Regions from separate parts of the Cupriavidus sp. GW822-FHT06G04 genome, predicted to be linked through region 1. Evidence: predicted binding sites of a transcription regulator. Region 1 holds the regulator's gene; the other holds the start of a gene.
What was found. Region 1 encodes LexA, which represses DNA repair genes until DNA is damaged. Its sites were predicted from a motif close to ACTGTATNNNNATACAGT; they were not measured.
Positions count from the first base shown of each region.

Region 2: a site for LexA is predicted at 5,822-5,839, ahead of AC1RKI_RS02275 (ATP-dependent helicase). Genes of this name have one in related genera too.

Region 1 is NZ_JBXALD010000011.1:256,598-264,372, forward strand. Features, by position in the region: gene AC1RKI_RS23635 (inorganic phosphate transporter) at 1-601, opposite strand, end outside; gene AC1RKI_RS23640 (DUF47 domain-containing protein) at 614-1,240, opposite strand; gene AC1RKI_RS23645 (replicative DNA helicase) at 1,391-2,782, opposite strand; gene rplI (50S ribosomal protein L9) at 2,903-3,355, opposite strand; gene rpsR (30S ribosomal protein S18) at 3,385-3,663, opposite strand; gene priB (primosomal replication protein N) at 3,667-3,966, opposite strand; gene rpsF (30S ribosomal protein S6) at 3,987-4,361, opposite strand; gene AC1RKI_RS23670 (asparaginase) at 4,477-5,484, opposite strand; gene lexA (transcriptional repressor LexA) at 5,682-6,338, shown strand; gene AC1RKI_RS23680 (hypothetical protein) at 6,483-6,659, shown strand; gene AC1RKI_RS23685 (T6SS immunity protein Tli4 family protein) at 6,790-7,775, opposite strand, start outside.
Region 2 is NZ_JBXALD010000001.1:483,497-491,271, forward strand. Features, by position in the region: gene AC1RKI_RS02240 (TorF family putative porin) at 1-308, opposite strand, end outside; gene AC1RKI_RS02245 (accessory factor UbiK family protein) at 823-1,083, shown strand; gene AC1RKI_RS02250 (YifB family Mg chelatase-like AAA ATPase) at 1,166-2,704, shown strand; gene AC1RKI_RS02255 (LysE family transporter) at 3,046-3,696, opposite strand; gene AC1RKI_RS02260 (hypothetical protein) at 3,724-4,308, opposite strand; gene AC1RKI_RS02265 (thioredoxin fold domain-containing protein) at 4,445-4,942, shown strand; gene AC1RKI_RS02270 (TlpA disulfide reductase family protein) at 5,197-5,733, shown strand; gene AC1RKI_RS02275 (ATP-dependent helicase) at 5,889-7,775, shown strand, end outside.

The DNA.
Region 1 (7,775 bases):
CGATGGTCTTCTGCGCATCGTTGCCGCCATGCCCAAGGCTGTAAAGCGACGCCGACACCAGCTGCAGACGACGGAACCAGCGGTCCACACGCGACGGCGGCGTGCGAAAGAACGTCCAGCCCACGATCACCATCATGATCGAGCCGAGGATGAAGCCCAGCAGCGGGGAGATCAGGATAAAGGCAACGGTCTTCAGCAGGCCATGGCCCACCAGCGCGCCGGTGCCCGCCTTGGCCACCGCGGCGCCCACCAGACCGCCGATCAGCGCGTGCGACGACGACGACGGAATGCCGTAGAACCACGTAATGACGTTCCAGGCTATCGCCCCGACCAACGCGCCGAAGATCACATAGTGATCGACGATATTGACGTCAATGGTCCCGGTGCCGACCGTGGCCGCAACTTTCAGATGAAAGATAAAGATCGCCACCACATTGCACATCGCCGCCATGGCGACCGCATGATGCGGTTTCAGGACGCCGGTGGAGACCACCGTGGCGATCGAGTTGGCGGCGTCGTGGAAACCGTTCATGAAATCGAACAGCAACGCGAGCACGACCAGCAGGCCGATCACCCATAAGCTCATTTGTACTGTATGCATGCAGTGTGAGCCTCAGGCGTTTTCCAGGACGATGCCTTCGATGATGTTTGCTACGTCTTCGCACTTGTCGGTAATGGACTCGAGCTGCTCGTAGATCGCCTTCAGCTTGATCAGGCGCTTGACATCGGTTTCCTCGCGGAACAGCTTCGACATGGCCGAGCGCATCACGCGGTCCGCTTCGGATTCAAGCTGGTCGATTTGCTGCGCAGTCTTCAGGATCGTGCTGGCGTTGCCCATGTCTTCAAGCAGTCCAACCGCGATCTTGACCTGATCGCAGCATTGCACGCAGATGGTGGCCAGGCGACGCGCCTCGTCGGTGAGGTGCGTCACGTCGTACAGCGAGATCGTCTCGGCAACATCCTCCATCAGATCGAGAATGTCATCCATGGTGGTGATGAGCTTGTGGATCTCGTCTCGATCGAGCGGCGTGATGAACGTCTTGTGGAGCAGATCGATCGTATCGTGCGTGACACGGTCTGCCTTCTTTTCCGTTGCCTGCACGCGGCGGGCGTGTGCCTCGGCGTTGGGCAGATCGTTGACCAACGCCTCGAGCTCGTGAGCGGCGGTCACTGCGCAGTCGGCGTGCTGGTTGAAGTATTCGAAGAACTTGCCCTCAGTGGGCATGAATCGACCGAACATGAAATGTCCTTGTGGCGCGCCTCACGGCAGCGCTCGGTTGTGTTGCAAATGGGAGGCAGAGCAATTGCACGACAGCCGCCTCGTGGGCGGCTGTCATCAAAGCGCAATATTTTACAGGGTTGCACCGTCCAGCGGTGTAACCCGTGGATATCAGGTGTCGTTGTCGAAGAACGCAGGACCGCCGCTGAAGTTGTCGAACTTCGTGAACTGACCGAGGAAAGTGAGACGGACCGTGCCGATCGGGCCGTTACGCTGCTTGCCGATGATGATCTCGGCCGTGCCCTTGTCCTGCGAATCGGGGTTGTAGACTTCGTCGCGGTAAATAAACAGGATCACGTCGGCATCCTGTTCGATAGCGCCCGATTCGCGCAAATCCGACATCACGGGCCGCTTGTTGGGGCGTTGTTCGAGGCTCCGGTTCAACTGGGACAGCGCGATAACCGGACAATTGAGTTCCTTGGCCAACCCCTTTAATGACCGGGAGATTTCCGAAATCTCCGTGGCGCGGTTCTCGCCGCCACCGGAACCGGACATCAGCTGCAGGTAATCGATGATGATCAGGCCCAACTGCCCGCACTGGCGCGCCAGCCGGCGCGAGCGCGCACGCAGCTCCATCGGGTTCAGGGCGGGCGTCTCGTCGATGAATAGCTGCGCATCGTTCATGCGCTGGATCGAATGCGTCAGGCGCGGCCAGTCCTCGTCGAGTAAGCGGCCAGTACGCAGCCGATGCTGATCGAGCCGGCCCACCGAACCAAGCATACGCATGGCCAGCTGAACGCCCGCCATTTCCATGGAGAACACGGCCACCGGCAAGCCTTGCTCGACCGCCACATGCTCGCCGATGTTCAGCGAAAACGCGGTCTTACCCATCGACGGGCGACCGGCCACAATGATCAGGTCGCCGGCCTGCATGCCGCTGGTCATCCGGTCGAGGTCGATGAAACCGGTTGGCACACCGGTCACATCCGTGGATGTGTCGCGATGGTAAAGCTCGTCGATGCGCTCCACCACCTGCGTCAGCAGCGGCTGAATCTCCTGGAAGCCCTTCTGGCCGCGCGATCCTTCTTCCGCGATGGCAAAAACCTTCGATTCGGCTTCGTCAAGCAGTTCGCGCACTTCGCGACCCTTGGGCGCGAAGGCGGCCGAGGCAATGTCGTCGGCAACCGTGACGAGTTTTCGCAACACGGACCGCTCGCGCACGATCTCCGCGTAACGGCGGATATTCGCCGCGCTTGGCGTGTTTTGCGCCAGCGAATTCAGGTAGGCAAGCCCGCCGACCTCCTCGGCTTTGCCCGCTACCTGAAGCATTTCATAGACGGTGATCACGTCCGCAGGCTTGGTCGCCGAAATCAGGCGCGCAATGCTCTGGAAAATCAGGCGATGGTCAAAACGGTAGAAATCCGCTTCGGAAAGGAAATCGGCAATCCTGTCCCATGCGGCGTTGTCCAGCAACAGCCCGCCGAGCACCGACTGCTCGGCCTCGATCGAGTGAGGAGGGACTTTGAGACTATCTAGTTGGGGGTCTGCGGCGGGCGCGTTCATGGGGGGCAATTATAGCGGCGCCAGAGGCCGCGCAAACAAAAAAGGCAGGAGCATGGCTCCTGCCTTTCGGCGCATGGGACGTGCCAGCGCTTTGCCGGCACATCGCAAGCAAAATACAACTTAGACGTGCTCGCCCAGAACGGACACGGTCACGTCGACCAGCACGTCGGTGTGCAGCGAAACGCCAACGGTGTAATCGCCAACCATCTTCAGCGGACCGTTCGGCAGGCGCACTTGCGACTTCTCGACCTTGAAGCCTTGGCCATCCAGGGCTTCGGCGATGTCGGCGTTGGTCACCGAACCGAACAGACGGCCGTCCACACCCGACTTCTGGGTGATCTGGACGGTCAGGCCGTTCAGCTTTTCGCCTTCGGTTTGCGCAGCGGCCAGCTTCTCGGCGGCGGCCTTTTCCAGCTCAGCGCGCTTCACTTCGAATTCGGCGATGGCGGTTTGCGTAGCACGGCGAGCGCGCTTGGTCGGGATCAGGAAGTTACGTGCGTAACCGTCCTTCACGCGAACGATATCGCCCAGGTTGCCCAGGTTGATGACTTTTTCCAGCAGAATGACTTGCATCGTATATTTCTCCTTGCGGTCCTGGGCTATCAGTTCTTGTGCAGGTCGGTGTACGGCATCAGCGCCAGGAAGCGGGCGCGCTTGATGGCCGTATCCAGCTGACGCTGATAGTGCGCCTTGGTACCGGTCAGACGGGCCGGCGTGATCTTGCCGTTGTCGCCGATGAAGTCCTTCAGCGTGTCCAGATCCTTGTAGTCGATCTGTTCGACGCCAGCCACCGTGAAGCGGCAGAAACGCTTACGCTTGAACAGCGGGTTCTGTTGCTGGAAGCGCTTCTTGTTCTTGTTGTCACGTTTGACGAATGCCATGATTCAATCCTTTTCGAATGCTTTACATCGAGTGATGTGAAAGATCAGTGTCTTGCTGTTGCGGTGCTTGCGAGCCAGAAATCCCTCGCAGTCGAGCAGCGCGCCAAGCGGGAACCGCTCGAGCCGCTGAGCCATGGCGCCTATGCCCATGGCCACGATCGCAAATTCCACCTGCCGGGGCGTTTCCGCCTCGACTGCCTCGCCCGCGTACTGCAGAAAGCAGTTGACGACGGGCACTCCGGCAGGGGTATAGCGCAGCGTGTCCCGCTCCGCGAGCGTGGCGGTCAGCCGTAGCTGGTTCACCGCGACACAGCAGTCCGCACTTAGGCGGCCTGACCTTCCGTGGTCGTTTGCGCTGCCTTGCGGGCTTCTTCGCGCTGAACTTCCTTCATCATCGGCGAAGGAGCGGTTTCGGCCTTCTTGGTCTGGACGATCAGGTGACGCAGCACGGCGTCGTTGAACTTGAACGCGTGTTCGAGTTCAGCCAGCGTGTCCTTGCCGCATTCGATGTTCAGGCAAACGTAGTGAGCCTTGGCCAGCTTCTGGATCATGTAGGCCATCTGACGGCGGCCCCAGTCTTCCACGCGATGAACCTGACCGTTTTGCGACGTGACCAGCTGCTTGTAGCGCTCGATCATCGCCGGAACTTGTTCGCTCTGGTCCGGATGGACGATAAATACGATTTCGTAATGACGCATTGACGCTCCTTATGGATGAGCCACCCGGGCGTCAAGTCCGGTGCGGCAAGGTTGGATAGCCGGCGAGTATAGCCCGAAAACCGGATGACCCGCAAGGATACGTACCGGATTGGCTTCAGTGTGCGGCAAACAGCGCCTGCAGCCGCTGCGGGTCGCGCGCCAAATGCAGATCAGCCGCCAACAGCAGCAGGAGCAACACGCGCGCCTTATAGGGATTCAGGTCTGTGGCTGATACAAACATGCCCACTTCCGGGCGGACCGTCTCGGGAATAGCAACGTGTCCGGCACAGGTGCGGGAGCTGCGCACCACCGCCACGCCCTGGCCAGCCGCATCGGCCAGCGCCGCCGCCAGCGTTTCGTGGATCGACCCATTGCCGGCCGCCGCGACGACAAGCCCCTGCACACCCGCGGCAACCAGTGCATCGATCGCAATGCGCCCGGGTTGCGCATAGCTCGACACAATTTCCACCTCCGGCCAGTCAGTCGGTACGGGCAGACGCTGCACCGGCACCCGGCCCTCGGCTGGTGCGCGATGGAATCGAATATAGGCGTCCTGGACGAATCCCAGCGGACCGCCCGCCGGCGAGGCGAACGCATCGACCGCCGATGTGTGCATCTTGGCGACATCGCGCGCCGCATGAATCTGCTGGTTCAATACCACCAACACGCCCTTCCCTCGCGCCCCGGTACTGCCAGCCACGCGCACCGCATCGAGCAAGTTCAAGGGCCCATCCGCCGACAGCGACGTGGACGGCCGCATGGCCGCCGTCATGACAATGGGAATCGGACACGTCTGCGTCAGGTGCAGGAACATCGCCGTTTCTTCAAGTGTATCGGTCCCGTGCGTGATCACTATTCCGTCGACATCCTCGCTGGTGGACCAGTACGCCAACCGTGCAGCCAGGCGCTCCCACAAGTCGAACCGCAGGTCCTTGCTATCGATCTGCGCCACTTGCTCGGTCTCGATCCGCGCGACGGCAGCGAGCGCGGGCACAGCGTCTACGAGCTGCGATACCGGCACGGTCGCCGCCTGGTAGCGCGCGCTGCTGGCGGGGTTTCCGGACGAGCCGGCAATCGTGCCGCCCGTGGCGAGGATGACGATTCGAGGCAAGGAAGCTGACATGTCTGATCAGTAAGTTGGAGCTCGGCGATTGTATCCGTCACGCCCGCGCGCCCCAACCGCGGCAAACCCGCGCGCAGCAACGGCCACCCACGGCTTTGCAAGCCCGCTGCAAATTGTGCTTGCACTTCACTCGATACTGTATAAAATCACAGCATACTGTTTAAACATACAGTGCTTCGGCACGAGACCGGCGAACCATGGCGACCCTGACACCCCGGCAGCAGCAGATTTTCGATCTGATCCGCGATGCAATTCAGCGTACAGGCTTCCCGCCGACGCGCGCTGAAATCGCCGCCGAATTCGGCTTCTCCTCTCCCAATTCGGCTGAGGAGCACCTGCGAGCGCTTGCGCGCAAGGGTGTTATCGAGTTAACGCCCGGTGCATCGCGGGGCATCCGGCTAAAGGTTTCGCGCAGCGATTCCGAGCGGCCGGACCAATTTTCCTTGCCGATGGCAGGCGTGCTGCAATTGACGCTGCCGCTGGTTGGCCGCGTCGCGGCAGGCAGCCCCATCCTGGCGGCCGAACATATCGATCGCCAATACCAGGTGGATGCCTCGGTGTTCGACGAGCGCCCCGATTATCTGTTACGCGTGCGCGGCCTGAGCATGCGCGATGCAGGCATCCTAGACGGCGACCTGCTGGCCGTAAAGAAAGCCAACGAAGCACCGAACGGAAAGATCGTGGTGGCGCGCATCGGCGAGGATGTCACCGTCAAACGCCTGAAGAAACGCGGCGAATCGATCGAACTGATCGCCGAGAACCCGGACTTCGCAAACATCGTGCTGGAGTCCGGACGAGACGAATTTTCACTGGAAGGCATCGCTGTTGGCCTGATCCGGTCGTCAGGATTCTAGCCTTAGCGAGACACCCAGGCTCCCAGTCTGGACCAGGCAGTACAACCTTCTGCCCTGGTCACCCGCTTTGCTTTGCCCATGCCGCCCCGTCCTCTCAGGACGACGGGCGCGGACTCTTGCTGTCGCAAATTACGAGGTGCTGCCATGCTGCAATCGAACACCGTCGCTTCCCGTCGCCCAGTCAAACCGGTGCCGTTCCGCCAGATCAAGGGCGTCCGCGTCTACCAGGGCGCCCAGCGCCGCACGATGGTCGGCAATATGGCGGCAATCTGCCGCATGCTTGAACTCGACGATCTGCCGGCGAAACCACTTGCTGTCTGAGGCCCCGAGGTCGAAGACGTGAAGGCCCGCGCCGATCGAATCGGCGCGGGGTGAAGGTGGGATAGAGACTATTAGCGCGCCGGGTCATGGATAGTCGATACCCGGCGGGAGCACACTGGAGATGGCTCCCTCAGAACGCGTTGGGCCGTGGCCGGAGAGTGCGCGTCACCTTGTCCCAGAGGGCGATGGACTCGCCTTCGGTTAGGGAAACGCGATCCAGCTCATGCAGATTTAACAGTTTGTTGGGCGCGCCCACATCCAAATCCAGAGATATCAACGGGGATAGCGGACTGCCGATCACGCTATTGGCTTCAAGGGAAAAATGGAACCCCTGGATGCGTAGCACCGTTTTCCCCGCCATCAACCATTCTTCGGCTGGCAAGTCCTTCAGGGCTACGGAACCATTCCGTAGCGTACGCCCGCTGCTTCGACTCAGCGCCGTCCTGATCTGTGCGCCTCGCTGCAATAGTGAATCCTCAGTTTGGATATCCGAATCCGTATCGATGTTGAAGCTGACATCGTCATGGCCGTTCAACACAAACATAGTGCTGGTATTCTCTCGATCACGCGCCTTGCCCTGCAAGAATCCACCTTGGAAACACACTCCCGGCTCGCCTGGAATCTCATCATCGGAGCGCCCTCTGGCCCTCGATAGCAGTGAGATGACTTGGCTAAGACGCTCGGAGACATTGGTCATGTCAGGATCGTCTCTGATAGAGGGTTGATCCTTGAAGTACAGCGAATCCTTTGCCGAAGACGCTGCGACCTGCATTTTGATTTGATGCCCACTGTTCCATCTGTAGGCTTCGATGATGCGTATGCTGTCCGGATCTTCGTAAATACTTCCCAAAGATACGAAGTACCGAGAATCCGGAATCCCTTTGACTTCCTGGTCGGCATACAGAAACCGATAGCCGAAATAGCTCTTTGCAGTCGTCAGCTCATCGCTACGATTTTGAATCGCCCGACGGTGTGCATCGATCGTCATGGGCTCGGTGCTGATGTGTACCCCCTCGACCTTGATGGACTGGAAGATATGGACGTCGGCCGGCATGTCGATCAGATAGCGACCCACGCAGCGTGGCGTCAGGTGTGCAGTCAAGTCTTTCACAATGG
Region 2 (7,775 bases), on a different contig from region 1:
ACCGACGAGTCCGCATCTTCGAGCCAGCTGATGCTCGAGTTCCAGTTGCCGACGTAGAAGCCGCTTTCGTGCGAATAGTCGAACCCGCCCTGGATGGCCGGACGCAGATTGGTCTGGCTGATACCGCGATAGCGATAGTCAGAGACCAGCGACACGTTGGCCGTGAATGTGTGGGGCGATGCCGGCTCGGCGGCGGGTGCGGGGGCTGCAGGCGGGGCGGCGTCCGGTGCGGTCTGCGCGAACGCAACCGGGGCGGCGAGGCTGAGCAGGACCGCAGCGGCGCTGACTGCGAGGCTCGACGTCTTCATCTGGTTTTCTCCTTTTCCTTGATCTTCGCGGGCTCGTTAAGAGGGATCTGCTGCTTTTTTTGCTCTTGGGCTGTCGACGCTCCTGGACACCGGTACTGCAACTGCCGTGCCAGCTGATCCGCCCCGTGCCAGCGCATGCCTTGCCAAGGCACCGCGGATCGTCGGCAAGCGCGGTCGGCACCACTTGCCGAACGATCCCGCGCACATGGGATCCCTCCTAAATTGCGAGAAAAGATGTGAGCAAGCCTTGTCGGAGCTTTCATGGCGGCGGCCGAAGCGCCATAATCCGCGTCAGGAAGGGTCAAGTGCAGCGCGCATGGCGTATCGCGTCCGCGCATCGCCCGGTCGGCTGCCACCCAGCCCGTTGCGCCCCAGTCGGGTGCATCGGACAAGCGCGGCGATGAGCACCACCATCTGCCGCATCGCCCCATTGCGGTGCATGCGTGACAAATGCGTCATCAAAGTGCGGCAGACCAGCCCTGAAATATCAAATTGGTCACTACAGGAGTTCCAAATGAAACCGACCGATCTCTTCAACGACCTGCAAAACAAGATCAGCGAAGCGCTGCGCAACTCGCCTGCCAAGGACATCGAGAAAAACGTGCGCAGCATGATGAGCCAGGGCTTTTCCCGCCTGGACCTGGTCACGCGCGAGGAATTCGACGTGCAGTCGCAAGTGCTGGCGCGCACCCGCGCGCGCCTGGAAGAACTGGAAGCCCGCGTCGCGGCGCTGGAAGCCCGCGCCGGCGCCGGCACACCGTCGACAGGGGTATGACCCGGCGCGCCAGCCGCCCCGCGCAACGCCAGCAAGGCCACCGTGATCCGGTGGCCTTTTTCGTTAACACTTTCGAAAACGTATGAGCCTCGCTGTCCTGCGCAGCCGCGCGCTGACCGGCATCGACGCCCCGCCCGTCTCGGTGGAAATCCATCTGGCCAACGGCCTGCCCGCGTTCAATATCGTCGGCCTGGCCGATACCGAAGTGCGCGAGAGCCGCGAGCGCGTGCGCGCGGCCTTGCTGAACAGCGAATTCGAATTTCCGAACCGCCGTATCACCGTCAATCTGGCGCCGGCGGACCTGCCCAAGGAGTCGGGCCGGTTCGACCTGGCGATCGCGCTGGGCATCCTGGCGGCCAGCGGGCAAGTGCCGGGCGACAGGCTGGATACCTTCGAGTTTGCCGGCGAGCTGTCGCTGGCCGGCGATCTGCGCCCCGTGCGCGGCGCGCTGGCCATGGCAATGGGGCTGGCGCAAGACAACCGCGCGCGCGTATCCCACGGTCACGCGGCGCGGGCCTTTATCGTTGCAGGAGACAACGGCCGCGAGGCGGCGCTGGTCGAAGACCTGTCGGTGTTTGCCGGCGCCACGCTGCGCGACGTCTGCCATCACATCGGACTGCCGCCCGAGCAGCCCTTGCCGCGCGCCCAGCCGCCTCGCCGCCCCGTCGACACCGACGCCGGCCCGGACATGCGCGACGTGCGCGGCCAGGCGCAGGCCCGCCGCGCGATGGAAATCGCCGCGGCGGGTCAGCATTCGGTGCTGCTGGTCGGGCCGCCGGGCACGGGCAAATCGATGCTCGCCCAGCGCTTTCCAGGCCTGCTGCCGCCGATGACCGAAGCCGAGGCGCTGGAGGCCGCCGCGCTGCAAAGCCTGTCGACCGGCGGATTCCACCCGGCGCTGTGGGGACGGCGGCCATTCCGCAGCCCCCACCACACCGCCAGCGCGCCGGCCATGGTCGGCGGCGGCGGCAATCCACGCCCCGGTGAAATTTCATTGGCCCATCACGGCGTGCTGTTCCTCGATGAACTGCCGGAGTTCGAGCGCCGCGTGCTGGAAGTTCTGCGCGAGCCGCTGGAAACCGGCCGCATCACGATATCGCGCGCCGCCGCACAGGCCGATTTCCCGGCGCGTTTCCAGTTCGTCGCGGCCATGAACCCATGCCCATGCGGCTATCTGGGCCACCCCACGCGGATGTGCCGCTGCACGCCGGACCAGATCCAGCGCTACCAGTCGCGCATCTCGGGCCCATTGCTGGATCGCGTGGACCTGCAGATCCATGTGCCCGCGCAAAGTCAGCAGGAAATCTTCGATGGCCCGCCCGGCGAGCCAAGCGCCGTGCTGCGCGATCGTGCGGTGCTCGCGCGGCAGCGCCAGTTGGCGCGCCAGGGCATGCCGAACAGTGCGCTGGCGGGCCGCGACATCGACACGCATTGCCCGCTCGACGCCGAAGCCCAGACGCTGCTGCGCAGCGCGATCGAAAAGCTTGGATGGTCGGCGCGCGCGTATTTCAGGGTTCTCAAGGTGGCGCGCACGATTGCCGATCTTGCCGATTGCGACGTGCTGGACGCCGGCCACGTGGCCGAAGCGATCCAGTACCGGCGCGTCCTGCGCAGCGCCTAGGCGTGCGGAATGCGCGGCCGGCCGCGCCTGGCCGATTCCAGACGAACAAATGCCCGCCGAGGCGGGCAGGGATGGGCGGCAAGCGTGGCGCGTCACACCGGCGGTTCGCCAGGCGGGGCCGGCGGGTCCTCGATGGGCGGTTGGTCGGGCGGAAATCCCGGTGGCTGCGGTTCGTCAGGCGGGGGCTCGCGATGGGCGCCGGGCAGGATTCTCGGTCGATGGACATCTCGCATTGCACTCTCCAGGCATTGGCAATCACTCCCATTGAAGCAAACTCGGCCGCCCGATGCCAGCGACGCGCGATCCTCGCGCACCGCGCGCCTTGGGAAGATCAGGCGCGATCAGGCGTGATGGCGGCGCACGAAGAACAGCGCCGTGCCGACTGCCATCAGCACGCCGCCGAAGAAACGGTTCTGCCAGCGCACGGCGCGCGCATTGCGGAACAGGCCCTGCATGCGCGATGCCAGCAGCGCATAGCCATGCATCACGATCAGATCCACAAAGCACATCGTGGCGGCCAGAATCGCCAGTTGCACACCGAGCGGATGGCTCGGGTCGATGAACTGCGGCAGCACCGCGACCATGAAAATGATCCCCTTGGGATTGGTCACGTTGGTCAGCAGGCCGGTGACAAATCGACGGCGCCGGCTCATGACCGTGACGCGGACATCGCCCTGTCGCCCGTTTGCGTCCTGCGGACTGGTTTGCACCTTCGCACGCCACTGCTGTACGCCCAGGTAGATCAGATACATCGCGCCGATCGTCTTCACGACGAGGAAGGCCTCTTCGGACGCCAGCAGCAACGCACCGAGCCCACCGCCTGCAATCAGCAGGATGACCACCAGCCCGGTCTGCAGCCCCAGGATCGTCGTCGAGGTCTTCTTCAATCCGTACGACAACCCGTGGCTCATCGACAGGACGGCGCCGGACCCCGGCGAAACGGCAATTACCCAGCACGCCGCAAAATAGGCCAGCCAAACTTCCCAACGCATTGCTGCTCTCCCTTGATCGATAACGTTCTAAAACGGGTGAAAACCGCCGAGAAACTGTTCGACCTGCTCTGCCTGGCGCGCATCGCGCGCGGCGTCGCCGGCTTCCAGTACCACGGCCTGATAAACGTGCAAACCTGTCGCCACCAGTCGCGCGGTCAGCCGGCGCGGCGCTTTGTCCTGTGGCGACACGCCGGCCACCGACACCTCCACGGCGTCGAGCGGGACCGGCGGTTGCGCGGCCGACATCACGGTGACCTGCCGCGCGTGCGGCGGCGTATCGGGATGCGCGCCGAGGTTGGCCACGAGGCCGGCCTGCATCGACGCCAACGCCTCGCGACGTAGCTCGGCGTCATTGGTCGGCAACGTGACGACGCCAACCGCAAACAGGGTTTCGCCGATGCGCGCCGCCTCCATCGTCATCGGCATTTTCCGGCCGGCGATCGATACATCGCGCGCGGCGCTGGTGGGCTTGCCGGGATAGAGCGCGGCATATTTGCCATCGTTGGAAATGGTCGTGCGCCAGTCGTATTTCGGCGAACACGCCGACAACGCGCACCAGAGCACGGCGCACAGCAGATAGACACGCTTGCGGAAGCGAAGCATTGGGGACATGAAAAATGGGGGCGGCCGGCGCGTGCGCCCAGCCGCGGCACGGGCGCACGCAAGCCGGTATTATCCGGGAAGCCGCGCGCCCGCGCATTCGAAAATGACACCGGGCCCCTGGCAAGCTTGAATTTGCGAGGTCGATATGTCTGCACGCCCCCCGATGCGCACCGCCGCGATCTTCACATGGATGGCCCTGGCGCTGGCCAGCGCCGTCGGCGCGGCCCACGCTGCGTCGCACCTGCCCGCCATGACCGACATCGCCGCACAGACCAGCGCCGCGGCCAAGCGCGGGGAACCGCTGGTGGTACTGGTCAGTCTGCCCGATTGCACCTATTGCGAAACCGTACGCCGCAACTATCTCGGCCCGCAGTCGGCCACCGGCGAGATCGCCGCACGCGAAATCGACATGACCGCCGACACGCCGATCCGCGACGCCGATGGCACCATGACGACAGCCAGGCAATGGGCGCGGGCGCGCAATATCTCAATAGCGCCCACCGTGCTGTTCCTCGATCGCAATGGCCGCAATCTGGCCAATCCGCTGCGCGGCATGCAGCCCGATTTTTATGGCGCCTATCTGGAACAGGCCATCGACGAGGCCCGCGCCAAGATCGCCAGCAAATCCGCGGCATCCCAGTAGACATCGGTGCGGCCCGTCCCATGTGCGAGCGCAATTGGCTTTTCCTGCACAATTGCGGCGAATTGCCGCAGGGCAGTGGCGCCTTGCCTGTCCAGCCGGCGGCGGCGGCCGCGCGGCAGTAGAATAGCTGCCGACCCGGCATCAGGCCGCCCCGCTGGGCCTGTGCCCGTGGGCTTCGTTATTGAACCGGAGCCTCGTTCGGACCACGTCGTCGGGCTCCTGATCGAGTGCTTCATTCCCGGAACCAACACCTCATGTCCAATTCCGTCACCCCCGCCGCACCGTCACGCAAGCGCTGGCCCATCGCCGTCGCCGTGGTGGTCGTCGCGCTGCTGGGCTTCTTCGGCTATCGCGCACTGAGCCCGGCCAGCGCCGTTCCGGACGCCACCTTCACGTTGCTCTCGGGACAAAAAATCAGCACGACCGATCTCAAGGGCAAGGTCTACCTGATCAATTTCTGGGCAACCAGCTGCGTCACCTGCGTCAAGGAAATGCCGCAGATGGTCAACACGTACAAGCAATACAAGGACAAGGGTCTCGATTTCGTTGCCGTGGCGATGAACTACGATCCGCCGATGTACGTGGTCAATTACGCCAAGACGCGCGAACTGCCGTTCAAGGTGGCGATGGATTCGGACGGCGCGGCGGCCAAGGCATTCGGCAATGTCCAGCTGACGCCCACCACCTTCGTCGTGGACAAGAACGGCAAGATTCTCAAGCGCTACGTCGGCGAGCCCGAGTGGGATGCGCTGCACAAACTGCTCGATGGCGCGCTGGCCAGCGCGGCCTGAGCCATCGGAACGCTACTGAAAAGGTGCCCTGGAGGCACCTTTTTTGTTGTGCCGACGCACGGCCGATCCGCGCAGCTTGCCACGCCAAGCTGTATGGATATACAGTAGGCGCCAGTTTTCCATCCCCCAGCCCTTCCAGTTTGATCCCAGCCACCGTGTTACCGGACCTCGCCGCCGAACCCGACGCGCTCGACGAAGTCGCCGAGGCGCCGTCTTACCTTGCCCGACTGAATCCGGAACAGCGCGCGGCCGTGGAATACGCGGGCGACGCGCCCCTGCTGATCATCGCTGGCGCGGGATCGGGCAAGACCAACACGCTGGCGCATCGCGTGGCGCATCTGGTGGTGGGCGGCGCGGATCCGCGGCGCATTCTGCTGCTGACCTTTTCGCGCCGCGCCGCGGCCGAAATGGGCCGCCGCGTCGAACGTATCGTCGATCAGGCGCTGGGCACGCAAACCGGCGCGGGGCGCGCGGCGCTGCAATGGTCGGGGACCTTCCACGCCATCGGCGCGCGATTGTTGCGCGAATATGCGGAAACGCTCGGGCTGGCGCCCACCTTCACCATCAGCGATCGCGGCGACTCGGCCGATCTGATGCATGTGGTGCGACACGACCTTGGCTTATCGGAACAGACCTCGCGCTTTCCGCGCAAGGAAACTTGCCTGGCGATCTATTCGCGCGTGGTGAACACACAGTTGCCGCTCGAAGTGGTGCTGAAAACGCAGTTCCCGCGCTACACGATGTGGGCCGATGCGCTCAAGACACTGTTTGCCGCGTATGTCGAAGCCAAGCAGAAGCAGCAGGTGCTCGACTACGACGACCTGCTGCTCTATTGGGCGCAAGCGCTGACCGAACCGGCGCTGGCGCAGGATATGGGCGCACGCTTCGACCACATCCTGGTGGACGAATACCAGGACACCAACGCGCTGCAGGCGTCGATCCTGCTGGCGCTCAAGCCGCACGGCACCGGCCTGACGGTGGTCGGCGACGACGCGCAGTCGATCTACGCGTTTCGTGGCGCCACGGTGCGCAACATTCTCGATTTCCCGACGCACTTCACGCCGCCCGCACAACAGGTGACGTTGTCGCAAAACTATCGGTCCACCCAGCCGATCCTGCACGCGGCCAACGCCGTGATCGGCCTGGCCGCCGAGCGCTTCACCAAGGATCTCTGGTCGCTGCGCGAATCGGCGGAAAAGCCGGGCGTAGTGGTGGTCAACGATGAAGCCGATCAGGCGCGCTTTGTGGTGGAACAGGTGCTGGCGCGTCGCGAAGCGGGATTGGCGCTGATGCAGCAGGCCGTGCTGTTTCGCGCGGCCGATCATAGCGCGCAGGTGGAAATCGAACTGGCCCGCAGAAATATTCCCTTCGTGAAATTCGGCGGCCTGAAGTTTCTCGAATCCACGCACGTCAAGGACGTGATGGCCGTGGTGCGCTGGCTGGAAAATCCGCGCGATCGCATGGCCGGATTTCGTACGCTGCAACTGCTGCCCGGCGTGGGCCCGAAGACCGCGGCGCGCGTGCTCGAAGGGCTCGAAGCGGCCACCGAGCCGCTGATCGCGCTGGAAGCATTCGAAGCGCCGCCGGCCGCCGCGCCGGCCTGGGACGAACTGTTGACGCTCGCGCGCACGCTGATGGCGCCGACGTCGCCGTGGCCATCGGAATTCGAGCAGGTGATCGCCTGGTATTTGCCGCACCTGGAGCGCATGCATGATGACGCCGCGGCCCGCCAGGCGGACCTGCAGCAGATCGAGCGGATCGCCGCCACCTATGCATCGCGCGAGCGTTTTCTGACGGAACTCACGCTCGATCCGCCCAGCGCTTCGAGCGACGAGTCGGGCGTGCCCTCGCGCGACGAGGACTATCTGATCCTGTCGACGATCCACTCGGCCAAGGGCCAGGAATGGAAGGCCGTCTACGTGCTCAACGCAGTGGACGGCTGCATGCCGTCGGACCTGGCGACCGGCACCACCGAAGAAATCGAAGAAGAACGGCGGCTGCTGTATGTCGCCATGACGCGTGCGCGCGACCACCTCGACGTG